One region of the Pseudobacillus sp. FSL P4-0506 genome, then DNA from elsewhere that is predicted to be linked to it. Evidence: riboswitches for the same ligand, from Rfam matches in the RefSeq annotation. Region 1 holds a riboswitch; each other region holds the start of a gene.

Evidence for each region. Region 1 has a riboswitch for cyclic di-GMP ahead of MKZ02_RS11490 (hypothetical protein). Riboswitches for the same ligand answer to the same signal wherever they lie in the genome.
Region 2: linked by a shared signal. The riboswitch ahead of MKZ02_RS18825 (class I adenylate-forming enzyme family protein) and the one ahead of MKZ02_RS11490 (hypothetical protein) in region 1 are both predicted to bind cyclic di-GMP.
Region 3: linked by a shared signal. The riboswitch ahead of MKZ02_RS21965 (sensor domain-containing protein) and the one ahead of MKZ02_RS11490 (hypothetical protein) in region 1 are both predicted to bind cyclic di-GMP.
Region 4: linked by a shared signal. The riboswitch ahead of MKZ02_RS13705 (methyl-accepting chemotaxis protein) and the one ahead of MKZ02_RS11490 (hypothetical protein) in region 1 are both predicted to bind cyclic di-GMP.

Annotation. Positions count from the first base shown of each region.
Region 1 is NZ_JBBOOI010000001.1:2,296,002-2,299,124, reverse strand. Features, by position in the region: gene MKZ02_RS11500 (hypothetical protein) at 1-226, opposite strand, end outside; gene MKZ02_RS11495 (hypothetical protein) at 635-805, opposite strand; gene MKZ02_RS11490 (hypothetical protein) at 955-1,257, opposite strand; cyclic di-GMP riboswitch class I at 1,315-1,399, opposite strand; gene MKZ02_RS11485 (SRPBCC family protein) at 1,461-1,916, opposite strand; gene MKZ02_RS11480 (amino acid permease) at 2,668-3,123, opposite strand, start outside.
Region 2 is NZ_JBBOOI010000001.1:3,810,354-3,813,476, forward strand. Features, by position in the region: gene MKZ02_RS18820 (aldehyde dehydrogenase family protein) at 1-120, opposite strand, end outside; gene MKZ02_RS18825 (class I adenylate-forming enzyme family protein) at 491-1,990, opposite strand; cyclic di-GMP riboswitch class I at 2,434-2,521, opposite strand; gene MKZ02_RS18830 (hypothetical protein) at 2,816-3,123, opposite strand, start outside.
Region 3 is NZ_JBBOOI010000002.1:11,170-14,292, reverse strand. Features, by position in the region: gene MKZ02_RS21975 (TrmB family transcriptional regulator) at 1-133, shown strand, start outside; gene MKZ02_RS21970 (response regulator transcription factor) at 503-670, opposite strand; cyclic di-GMP riboswitch class II at 1,335-1,417, shown strand; gene MKZ02_RS21965 (sensor domain-containing protein) at 1,491-3,123, shown strand, end outside.
Region 4 is NZ_JBBOOI010000001.1:2,710,419-2,713,541, reverse strand. Features, by position in the region: gene MKZ02_RS13715 (SDR family NAD(P)-dependent oxidoreductase) at 1-347, opposite strand, end outside; gene MKZ02_RS13710 (SDR family NAD(P)-dependent oxidoreductase) at 367-537, opposite strand; gene MKZ02_RS13705 (methyl-accepting chemotaxis protein) at 686-1,486, opposite strand; cyclic di-GMP riboswitch class I at 1,506-1,592, opposite strand; gene MKZ02_RS13700 (AraC family transcriptional regulator) at 1,825-2,697, opposite strand; gene solA (N-methyl-L-tryptophan oxidase) at 2,933-3,123, opposite strand, start outside.

The DNA of each region.
Region 1 (3,123 bases):
GCATCTGTTGGAGCAATTGGGATGCTTGCTCGTTTTGCATAGTAGCAGGCTGGTCGATAGAACCTAATTGTTGTTGAGAACTTTGGAGTTGGTTCAAGGCAGTGGCCATAGAATCTAATTGGCTTCTTAAAGGCGCCAATTCTTCTCCAATCTCTTCTTCAAATTTTCTTTCCGCTACTCTTTCAGCTACTTGTTCAGTTACCTCTTCAGATGTTTTTTTAGCCATTATAAAGTCCCCCTTTGTTAAATTCGGCACATTTTCCATCACCAAGTCATCCGTCCTGTTATCTGCTCGTCCTTTTTTTCTGTAGAAACAAAATGAATAACAGCAAGAATAACCAAGCCGACGATTAATAGCGTAAGAATCAAATGTACTACCTCCTGGGCTGGCGACTATGTGCTGCTTTTGAAACACAATGATATTATGGACTTTGCAACCGACTCTTATTAATACCAATGATTCCTTTGGAAGTCATTAAATAGAGAGATCATTTACTTTTTTTAACACATGCATTCCACTACTCCCCACTCTTATATGAACCGATTCCTTTTCCACTAACTTTATCATGAGAAAAAGCCTTGCTCACTAAGAGCAAAGCTTTTATTGTTTATATGAGAGGAAGCATATGCCTATTTATCCTTCTTGTTGCTCTATTGTTGCAATGGCAATGGAAAGCCCTTCAACCACTCCTTTAATGTAGGACTCTTTATTAATGTTGTCCTTCTTTAAGGCTATTTCAATCTGTTTGTTCTCATACAAATCCTTTGCATTTTGCAACATTTTGATGACTTCGTTTTTATCCATTGACAATCCTCCTATCTTACCCATGTTGTTCATTTCTACTAGCAGTCTAATCGAGTACAAATTAATCCTCGAAGGCAGCCACCTTCTGTAACTTATTTACCCACCAAGCAAGCTGTTTAATCCTCCATCGGGAAAAAATAAGAAATGAGTTAAACATTTAAAAATTCGTCTAATCTTTCCTCTGCCGATTCATTATTTGCAGGCAACTCCGTTAAAATATTTAGCATCAAATTCTTTTCAGCCATCTTCTTTAATGCGTCAAATACATTCGGCTTATAATTTTTTAGCAGCGTCATAATTTCAGCAGCCGGCAATGGCACTTTAGATCGAATCTTTAAGAAAGACCACAAATAAGCGACAAAATCGTGAGCGGCATCGGTGTTATCCGGATGTTTTTTTAGTAAATCATAAAATCGTTGAATGCTTTTTCTTAATTCTTCATTTTCTTCCATCAATTTCGGTCCCTACCTTTTATTTGCGTAATCACCCAAATGAGGAAGTCTTTCTCATTTGGCAGCCCGGCTATCATTGTCTGTAAACTTTAGACCCGTGGCTTTGCGTCCTTATTTTTCAATAAGTTTGCCTTTTCATCAGAAACAATTTAATCATACAATAAACAAGGGGATGATGAAAAACATAACCCTTGCTCTTTATATTAGGTAACACGTTCAGCCATTTTTTTCAATTCCTTTGCACGTAAAATAATAAATGCAGTCATGTATTTTTCTAAAAATAACTTATCAGCTATAACGCCCAGTATACCAAGTGGAGACTTATATTGAAACGTATCTATCATTAATGTGCCATCCGCTTTTTCAACAAATTGATGTATATGCTTAAAAGAGTGAAAAGCTCCATGTACCATTTCATCTATGAATTTATTCGGCTTCTCCATAAATGTCACCTGGGATGTCAGCCTTTGCTTAATACCAAAGTGAACGGCTTCCCAAATAACAATATCTCCTTCCTCCAACATTCCTTCGGTTACGCCCCCAACCGCTTTTTCGTTTGTCTGGTGTGTCGTTTGTGTATGTACCTTTACATTCCTCGCCAGATCAAAACATACTTCAATCGGTGCTTGAATAAATTGTTCATGTATAATAACAGGCATTTTCCTTCTCCTTTTGAGGCCTGGCTTATGGTTACCCCTTTTGACAGTGGCCTATGGTCATGGCAGAAAGGTTTTCTCCCTATGGCCTAACAATGTGAAACCTCGTATCTCCAAAGCCACATTAGTCAATTCTCAGCTGTCCACTTTTCCCGGTCATAAAAGACTAAATCGAAATGGAATACTGTCTTTAAGCTACTGACATGCTGCAATATAAACAAACGTTCATCCCCAAACAAAAGCGACATGAGTTTCAATCTCTTTTAGTTTAGACGCCAGCATGTCGCCAATCAATAGAATTAAACTCCCGAAAAGACATTCCTGTACCATTCAATAAAGTTGCACAAAGTAATTCTTGATCTATCCCCTTTGCCTATTCTTGATAAATTTCGTTGATCATTAAATATGGTACGTTTCTCCATTTCACCCTTATATAAAGGATAACCTGGCTTATTGTTAGACTTACCTGATCGTTGTTCCCATGTACTTATTTTGCAAACTAATTTTGAATCTGCGAACAAAGAGGATGGAAGAAAACAGAATAACTACTTTACAACAATAAGCTGCTAAATAGAGGCAAAAAAGCAGTTGAAAGAGCCCTCTCTTTAACTGCTTTTCTGGGAGCACCAGCCCCTGTTTCAATGATCATTAGTTAATAAAATAAAAAGCTGTTCCATAAGCCGGATTTCCGTCTTATAGAACAGCTTTTTCATTTAAATAAACAAGCTGGCCTACTAAAAAAGCTCTTTTCTTTTTACTTAAGAATCATTTTCTTATCTAGTGTTAGCTGTACCTCTTGTTCATTTGTATTGAAAATTTGTTTTTTCTTCATTTTGAAGTGATAAACCACGTAACAACCAATAAAGAAGGCTCCGCCGCAATAAAGCGCCATGCGCTGCGCAGGATCAAATGCCAAGCTAATCATGACGATACAGTTGGCAGTCAAAGCAATGATCGGCAGTACCGGATAAAGAGGAATTTTAAACTTTAAGTCTTCCACTTTGCCGCCCTGGCGGATATACGCTCTTCTGAATGCAAGCTGGGAAGCTGTAATAGCGATCCAGCCAATTTGCGCTCCTAAGCCTGCAAGGGAAAGCAGCCAAACAAATACAGTCTTTGCCGCTACTACACTTGAAAGCAAAGATAGACCGGCTATTGCAAGTGTGATGAGCAAGGCATTCATCGGTACCCCTCTCTTATTTACCCTTCC
Region 2 (3,123 bases), 1.5 Mb from region 1:
CTCTTTTGAGCTAGAAGGAAATTCCCCTAGAATTTCTCCATTATGAGGACTTGTATTTTCTTTGTATTCCCCTGTAATTGGTTCTTTCCACTGTCCATTAATGTAATTTAAATAACGCATTGTTTCTCCTCCTCTTTCAACAATAATCACTTATACTGCTTTATCAAAAAAGCAATCGGGCATCTGTTCCTATCAGTTTGTCTATCTATCGTTCACTCGCAAATGAGTGGCAATGTTTCCCCAGACTATGCCGAAAAGTGAGAGGGAATGCGGATTCTACATTTGGTAAAAGTGTCGTGAATAGTGGAACTTTTTTTAGTTTAGCATATTTTCAGTTATTAGAAATAGCGAAATGGTTGTCTTGCAATCAAATGTTAGATGATTTTTCAGAGACCTGTACTTCATTCTGATTTCCTTCCTCTTCAGCTATGTATGAGCTTTTTAAAAGGAATGCTTTTATTAAGATAAACCGTCTCACCATGTAAAAGAATTAACTCTTTTCTTCAATATTCGCAATTAATTTTTGCGCCTCTTGCTTTAAGGTCACTTTATCCACTTTTCCTTGAACTAAAGGAATATCTTCCAAAATAAAAATCTTATCCGGAACCTTGAAACTGGCCAAACGGTCTCTACAATAATTGTAAATCTCGCTTAATGGAATTTCTTTCTTTTTGATAATAAAAGCAATGACTTGTTCGCCAAAGATGGCATGAGGCATTCCTAAAACCGCTGCTTTTTCTACTGCTTCATGCTTCGTTAGCATTTGTTCAATTTCGCCCGGGATAACCTGTTGTCCGCCTTTCTTGATCATATCTTTTTTTCGACCAACGACTTTAATTTTTTGCTCACTCGTGATTTTCGCCAAATCTCCTGTACTAAACCAGCCTTCTTTATACAGTTCTTCTGTTAGCTCCGGGCATTTATAATAGCCAAGAAATTTACAAGGTGTTTTAAAATGTAATTCACCTACGCCTTCTTTGGATAGATTCTCCAAATTATACGCCACTCCAGGTGTTAACGACCATTCTACTCCCTCCCGAATATCAGACTCTGTGTACATAAGGGCTCCTAATTCCGAGAGACCATACATACTAGTGATTTTACAATGATGTAAGGGGTCAAGTCCTTCAAAAAATTCGGCCGTAATCATTTCCCCAGCCAAGCTTACTTCCGTTAGCGATTTAAGCACAGATATATCACTAACTTTGTCAAACATACATAAAGCTTTGAATAACGAAGGACTGGTCACTAGTTTATTCGCAGGATTCCACTTCATTAGTTTTAAAATTGCCGGAAAACTAAATGATTCAGTAGCAACAATCGTGATTTGAGAATGAAGCCCCGCCAGCAGCCAGCAAAGCCCATACAACACCGATGTTGGAACCACCAGGAAAACCTTGTCTTCTTTTGAGAGGCTAGCCCCCTTAGTTAGTGCCCTTTCGGCAAACTCAAAAAAGGCTCTATCAACTATTATTCCCTTTGGTGTTCCCGTGCTGCCGGATGTGCACCCGATGATGTAAGGCGAGTGGTCCGCTTCCCTTCGTTTTGGTTTCCCAGCAATGATCTCCGTTTTCCATTCATGACCATCGGCTGATTCAATGATCGCAACCTCCTCACCCACAGAGCCTGCCCATGCCCGCACAGTTTTTTCTAAATAGAAACCGTTGTGTTCCTTGACTGTAAAGACGATATGCGGATCAATAAAGGATAGGATTTGAGTTAAATCTTCTTTTCTTAAGAGTGGGCTTATCGGGACAACTGTTCCGCCTAACTTGTTCACCGTGAGTAAGATACTTAAAAAAGTAGCCACCCCTGGTACAATGATCGCTACTTTTTTCCCTTTGATATCACCCATATCTTTCAAAATTGAATGATATTCTTTGACACTTTTCTTTAGGTCTCCTAACGTGTACGTCCCTGTTTGTGTAATTAGAGCTCTTTTAGATAAATCTGCTTCTTCACAAAAAATCCAATTATATAAATCCGTCATACGGACCTTCCTTTCGTAAGAAAACGTGCCATCTTTTCTAACATGTATAGCATGTATCAAAAAGAATGAACGCTGCTTTCAATTTCCTTTAAATTTAGACCATCAAGCACATTAGACAACTCTTGTTTTACGTTGAATTTTTATTAGTAACATAAGTTTTAAGCAAGCTTTCTATAATTAACTTTAACAGAGCAGCTTAACAAAGAGGGCGCCTTTTAAAAAAACATATTTTTTGATGCTTCGATAAATAGTTGCATGAACGCTTCTATTCTTAGAGAGTTTTTGTTAACTTATCTATTAAAAATTAAATTCCCTCTTAATATTCCGCATCTTCCCCCTACAATTTAGTGAAAGTCATACAAAAAGGCCTGCCAAAGATTGGCAGGCCTTTTTGTATCAGGGTACTCTCATAAAGAGCATCCCTGATTTTTGCCCAATCCTCTTTCTGTAACCAGGAGGCCATAGCTAAAAAATAACCGCAGGCCCTTAGCTTTGCGTCCTTATCTCTGGACAAGCTTTCCATCCTCGTTTGTAAATACAGCTTATTCCTGACAAATCTTAAGTCACAGAGCCTTCTCATGGTTATGATAATCGTTCTAAAAGTAAATGTAAACATCAATGTATAAATTAACCATTTCTTGTTCATATTTGACGAAAAGACCAATTATAGTTATTGCTTACTTCATATTTCTTCGTAGCAAGCTCTTTTATCATCGACGCTCACTTAGCTTATAAGCCCCCAAAATACATAGGCTCTTTCATTAACATTCATTAACGAGTGATGAATGGTAGAAAGAATGAAAAACTCCGGTACGTCTTCTCAGCCTATGAGTGAGCAGTTTCCTGCACACTCTCTTTTCCCTTTACTTTGTCAATCTTATCGATGAACATTTGAAACACTTTTTTCTTTTCTTCCAAATCCTTGATTTCTTCCTTTAGCTGATTAAACCTCTTTTCAAAAGGGGTATGATAAAGCTCACGGATATTGCGAATAATGTCTTCGTTAATTGTTGACTGAATCACTTGTTTAGTGATGCTGAATTTATAAGAATACACCTGTAGTTCCCGCTTGATTTCCTCGTATTCCTTATCTATATCTTTTAACAATTCGCCAATCTCGCGTTTCCATTCTT
Region 3 (3,123 bases), on a different contig from region 1:
TCACCATTTGTATCTCATGGAAATTATGGAGAAACATAAAGATCTTTTAGAAGAAAGTTTTGGGAAAAAACTCGTCAATTTACGCCGCAAATTTTCTATCCATCCGAATTTTAAAAAACATTACGTGGACTAAATTTATACTATTATTGTTTTATACAATATAAGAACAAAAGCATTACTTCATAGCAAATAATGCTTTTTTCTTAAACTAACAGGTATTAGAGTTCACAGGCGCGAGCAGCTTCAACAGCCATTGAACTTCAACAATTGGGCGCGACTGCTATGCGATACAGGTAGAAAATGAGCAACTTTTTATAAAAATGAAAATAAGGCTGCTGAATAAGAATCTATTTTTGATCAACCTTTTTCCAAAACATGATTTTTGTATATGCTGCTCAATAAAATGCACCAAGATATTTTTGGTCAAATTTTATTCCAATCTAGCACTACATCTGCTCATGATCGACTCATTTTTAAATTTAAGTACATTAGCTTGAATGTATTATTGTAAACTCTCCAAATTATGTACCTTAAAACAGAGGTTTGTACGATTATTAACATCAAATTTTTCGTAAAGGCTCTGTATATGTTTTTTTATAGTATTTTCACTAATAAATAGCATGTCGGCAATTTGTTTATTGGAATATTCCTTTTTCACGTAGCGCAACACGCCTCTCTCTAGGCGTTAAGGAATTTCCAAAGAAACCGTTTTCAATAACCAGTGCTCATGCAATCTTTGCGCTAAATACCTCAATATAATTTCAAGACACATAACCTCAGTTTTATTAATTTCTTTTTTATTTTTTGAAGTAACAAAGTCCACCAATCCAACAACTCTATTATCCTTTACTAAAAATATTCCTGTGTTGTTATAGAATCCATATTTGTCATAAAGCTATTAAAATACTCACTTTTTTCATAGTCTTTTTTTGATTGAAGATCGAGAAGCCCAATTACACGGCGCTTGGGGATAATGTGTTTTAGTTTGTAAGGAACTAATTGATCCATTTCAAAATAATTGTCTAAATAATCTTTAGTAATGGGGGTACCCCTTATTAGAAATAAATGTATTTTTATGATCAAGGATAAATTAGAAAATGATCAAACCTTTTATAAAATCCAAGCTTAAATGTTCTGAATAGGAATTCACTTTGATAAAACTTTTTCAAAATGAATTCCTAATTACGATAATCTTTTTAGTGCTAAATCTGTCGAGGGGAGGGAGTATTTTACTTCTTCTATATTTTCCATTTTTTATTGACTGTTTAGGCTAAAAGAACTATTATGTTCGTAAGAAGTTATTCAATTAAGCCATTTACTACTTAATATAATAGTCATATAGAGAAGCGATGAACAGCCATTTATATCTGGGCACTTGAATGGCTTGGAGCGACTAGTGCAACCGACTCTTTTCTTAGAGTCGGTTTTTTGTCGAATGGGTTTTATTTAACTTAAACATTATATATTTCATAGAGCTGGAGGAAAATAAATTGAAAAAAGCACCTGTTACACCGGATCTTTCTGAAATTTCTCACTTGATAGAGCCATTAGATGAAAAAAATAAACCAATTGAAGCCTTGTTAAAAGAGTTAAGAGATGTCAAATATGCACTGGATCAGTCTTCTATCATTGCTATCACTGATCAAAAGGGAAGGATCTTTCATGTAAATGACCAGTTCTGTAAAATTTCCAAATATAGCCGAGAAGAATTAATAGGTCAAGACCATCGTATTTTAAATTCAGGCTATCATTCTGGGGGAATTTTCAAACAAATGTGGGCTACAATTGGATCAGGAGAAACCTGGAGAGGAGAGGTGCGGAATAGAGCGAAGGATGGTTCTTTTTACTGGGTAGATACGACGATTGTTCCATTTTTAAATGATCAGGGAAAACCATATCAATATGTGTCGATCCGAAATGATATCAGTTCTCGAAAGAAAATGGAAGAAGAAATGCGAAGAAGCGAGGAGAAATACCGTTTAATTACGGAAAACTCAGCTGACTTGATTTCAATTATTGACAAAGAAGGAAACTTTCAATACATTTCTCCTTCTCATATAACAATACTGGGGCATGACATGTGTGAACTAAAGTCTAACCAGCTCTTCAAGTGGATTCATGAAGAAGATCAAAAGATTTTATACACTGAATTAAGATTGCTAGCTAAAAAGAAAAAAATGTCTTCGCAGATAGAGTTTCGTATTAGAACGAGCAGAAATCAGTATAAGGATATGGAAGCAAGAATTAGTCCCATTATGAACGGGGACAGAAAAGCAAAAGATTTCGTGTTTATCATGAGAGACATAACCGATCGGAAAAAGTCGGAAAAAATGATTTATCATTTAGCCTATCATGATACTTTGACCGATCTGCCGAACCGCAGATTGTTTATGAAGCATTTGCGGGAGGAGATTAAGAAAGCAAAAAGTTCCTCTTCTCAGCTTGCTGTAATGTTTATTGATTTAGATCGATTCAAATTTGTGAATGATTCATGGGGGCATGAGAATGGCGATTTCATTTTAACTAAAGCAGCCGAGCGTATTAAAAAGTCACTTCGTTCATCGGATTTAGTTGCCCGATTAGGAGGCGATGAATTCACTGTACTGCTAAGTGGCATATCCAAAATAGAAGAACTGGAGCGGCTGGTGGAACGGATTCATTTAGACTTCCAAGAACCGTTAGAAATCGCCGGCCAGATGTATACACCTTCCTGTAGTATCGGTATTGCGACCTTTCCGCAAGATGGAGAGAAAGCTGGTGAACTGTTGAGCAAAGCAGATACCGCTCTTTATTTTGTAAAAGAACGAGGCCGGAACGGATATGCCTTTTTCGAAGCAGAAATGGAAGAAAAGTCATTGGAGCGTATTTTATTAGAGAATGAGTTGAGAAAAGCGATTCAGCTTGAGCAGTTTCATATTGATTATCAACCGAAAATAGATCTTTCAAAAAACATATTAATTGGAATGGAAGCGCTCGTGCGTTGGAATCATCCAGAACTGGGGAAGATTTCTCCCAATAATTTTATTCCCTTGGCTGAAGAAACAGGAATAATTATCCCTTTAGGGGAATGGGTACTGCGCCGTGGGTGTGAACAAAATAAAGAATGGCAAGATAAGGGTTATA
Region 4 (3,123 bases), 410 kb from region 1:
ATAAACCGCCATCGTTTAGTTCCATATACTGTCTTCTTTTTCTTTTTGATACTATGATATATTTGCAAAGCAGCCTCTTCTGGAGATGCTGCCCAAAACAGTTTATCAGGTTCGCCTTTAGCCATTTCCGTATCAATGAATCTGCATTTAACGTCCGTGGCAAACACGTTTTCCTGTTGCATTTTTAGTTTTTTTCGGATGTTCATCAAGTAGTTGGATACGAAAGTTTTTGAGGCATTGTATAAAGGAGCAACCGGATTAGCCATTAATGCTCCAACCGATGATAGGCCGAATAAATGACCTGCATTTTTCGCTAGAAAATGCTGATATGCCACGTTCACTGTCATTACAAAACCTGAAACATTCTCATCTATTGCCTCCTTTGACAATCGACTTATGTATTAGTTGTTCTTGGAGAGCAAGGAGCTTATCTTCCCTTCTAGCGGCTAACCCGACAATATATCCCTCATTCGATAAAATTTCCGCCAATTCTTCGCCTATTCCGGAACTTGCACCTACAACTATCGCTTTTCTCAAGTCATCCTCTCCATAGTTCTATTCTTATCTTTTCCAGATTCTTTAGTATTAGAAATCTTTTAACAAACGTTAAACCAATTAGACGTTATTTGGTTTGTCCCTTTCTACTAACTGTGATCTGTTCTTATGACGATCGACGAATTGTTTTTTATTTCATCATATTCTCGAATTCTTCAATATCCTTATTAAATTCGGATTGCGTTTCTATGATTATTTGCTGTAAATCATCGGTTATTTGGCTAATCCTTCTTACTTCGTTTGAAATGTTTTCTACATTCATATTCATATTTTTAACGGCATGATCAACCTGACCAGCCAATTTCCGCACTTCATCAGCGACCACCTTAAAACCTCGTCCATGTTCTCCCACCCGGGCAGCTTCAATAGCTGCATTTAAGGCTAGCATATTCGTTTGTGAGGAAATATTGCGTATAAGTTTAGATATCTCACTGATTAGATCTGTTTGCGTTTTTAATGATTCGATGGCCTGAATTTTTTCAGAAGAATTGGTGACAATTATATTGACTAATTCTACGGGCATATCTTTTAATTGAGAAATGATTCCCCTTGTATAATTTTCTCGTTCTGTAATATTAGTGGCGATTTTCAGAACAGCTTCCACTTCCCCGTCCGCATCTCGAACCGGAATATAGGTCGCTTCGAACCATAGTAAATTTTCCCGCTTGCTTACTCTCTGAATTTTCTCTTGGAATTTGACTCCTTTTCCAAGGTTCATCCACAAGTCTTCATACTGCCTGCTGTTTCTAAACGCTGGCCTGCAAAATTGCTCATGCTTCATATTTTTCATTTCACTGGCTGTATAGTCCAAAGTCTTTGCAAAGTTTTCATTCGCCCAAATCACTTCTCTGTTCAAGTTAAATTCTATCATTGCTAAGTTGGACTCCAATGCCGTTACAACAGCTGCTTCGTTTAATACTTGCGAAGTCATTTTTTACCCCTCTCATTGTAGGGGCAGCCCAGCCATCATAACCCATTTGGTTTTAGACCTGTCGGCTTTGCGTCCTAATCTTTCGACAAGTTTGCTTTTCACATTTTTAATAAGTAATAGTTATATTATAAATCTTTTTATTGGCAATGTTATAAAATTTTGCAGAAAATAAAAAATCACTATTAGGCTACTGCTATAAGATGAAAATAAAGTTATTTCATTTTATAACGTCAAACAAGCATACCCCCGTTCAGACTTCAGAACGGGGGTAATTCGATAGAAGATGCTTTACTGCGCTTGAAAGATAACTGATACGCTGACTTTCTAATTGATTATCATTACTTTTTTGAAACTGGTATCCATATTTCACTTTTGAAAGTGGGTGAAGTTACATCTTTATTTTCGTTCCACAGGATTTCTGGACCTTCTATTTGTTCATAATTTGAGGATGGGAACCATTCAGAATAAATGCGTCCCCATACATCTTGCAGCGTATCCGGAAATGGTCCGATGGCTTCAAATACAGCCCACGATAGAGCAGGAACTTCAAGCTGTGTTAGATGATCAGGACACGCTTTCGTTGTTGCCACGCCAATATAGTGATCAAGTTCCCCTTTTTCCTCCATCCTGCCTTCAGAAAAGTTGGTGGATGCACTAAGAAGTCCTATAGGTTCGACATTAGAAAGTTTTTTTAGAGTATTTATCGTTTCACTATCTAAGCTTCTCCACATAGAGGCAATGTCCGGATTAACTCCGTTGAAAATAATAGGAACTCTTTTCTTCATACCCACGATGCGAAATGCCTTTTTTTCTTCCATTCGATAGTTCATTTCATTTCCTCCTTTGATTGATAAATGGAAGGTCATTCGTGGATAAGCTTTAAGTAAATGACCATTACTTCTAGCCTCTGATGGTGTGATGCCATGCAAATTTTGAAAAGCCCGTGCAAAAGAATCGGGGGAATTGTATCCATATTTCACGGCAATGTCAATGACCTTTACGCAGCTGTCTTTAAGCTCAAACGCGGCAAGAGTAAGCCGTCTGCGCCGGATGTACTCTGATAATGAAACACCTGAAAGAAAGGAAAACATCCTTTTAAAGTGATATTCGGAGCAGAAAGCCCGTCTTGCTACTTCTTTAAAATCAATCTCATTCGTAAGGTTTTCTTCGATATATTGTAATGCGCCATTCATATCTTTAAGCAAATCCATTAATATGACCTCCTTTATCAAAAGAATAGCAGGAGTTGAATGTATCCATCCGACTTTTCGTGCACAGTTATGCAGGGTTCACTCATAGATAGTAAAACATGTTATTCAACAACATGAAAAACTCATTTGGAATACAAATGAGTTTTTTCTTTTAAACCAATATTTATAGACTACTTTTAATCCGTATCTATTTTAAACTAACAAGTTCTAGGCTATCAAATGAGAAAACAACTTTTCATCTTACAGTCGCTAATGCTGGTCTTGAAATGGAAAACATTGAAATATCATGAATCGTTTGCCCATGAATGATTATCTCGCTTAGTACTTCTCCTAAAACGCTACTATACTTAAAGCCGTGTCCCGAAAACCCACCGGCAATCATCACGTGCGAAAATCCAGGGTACTGATCTATAATAAAGTCCTTAT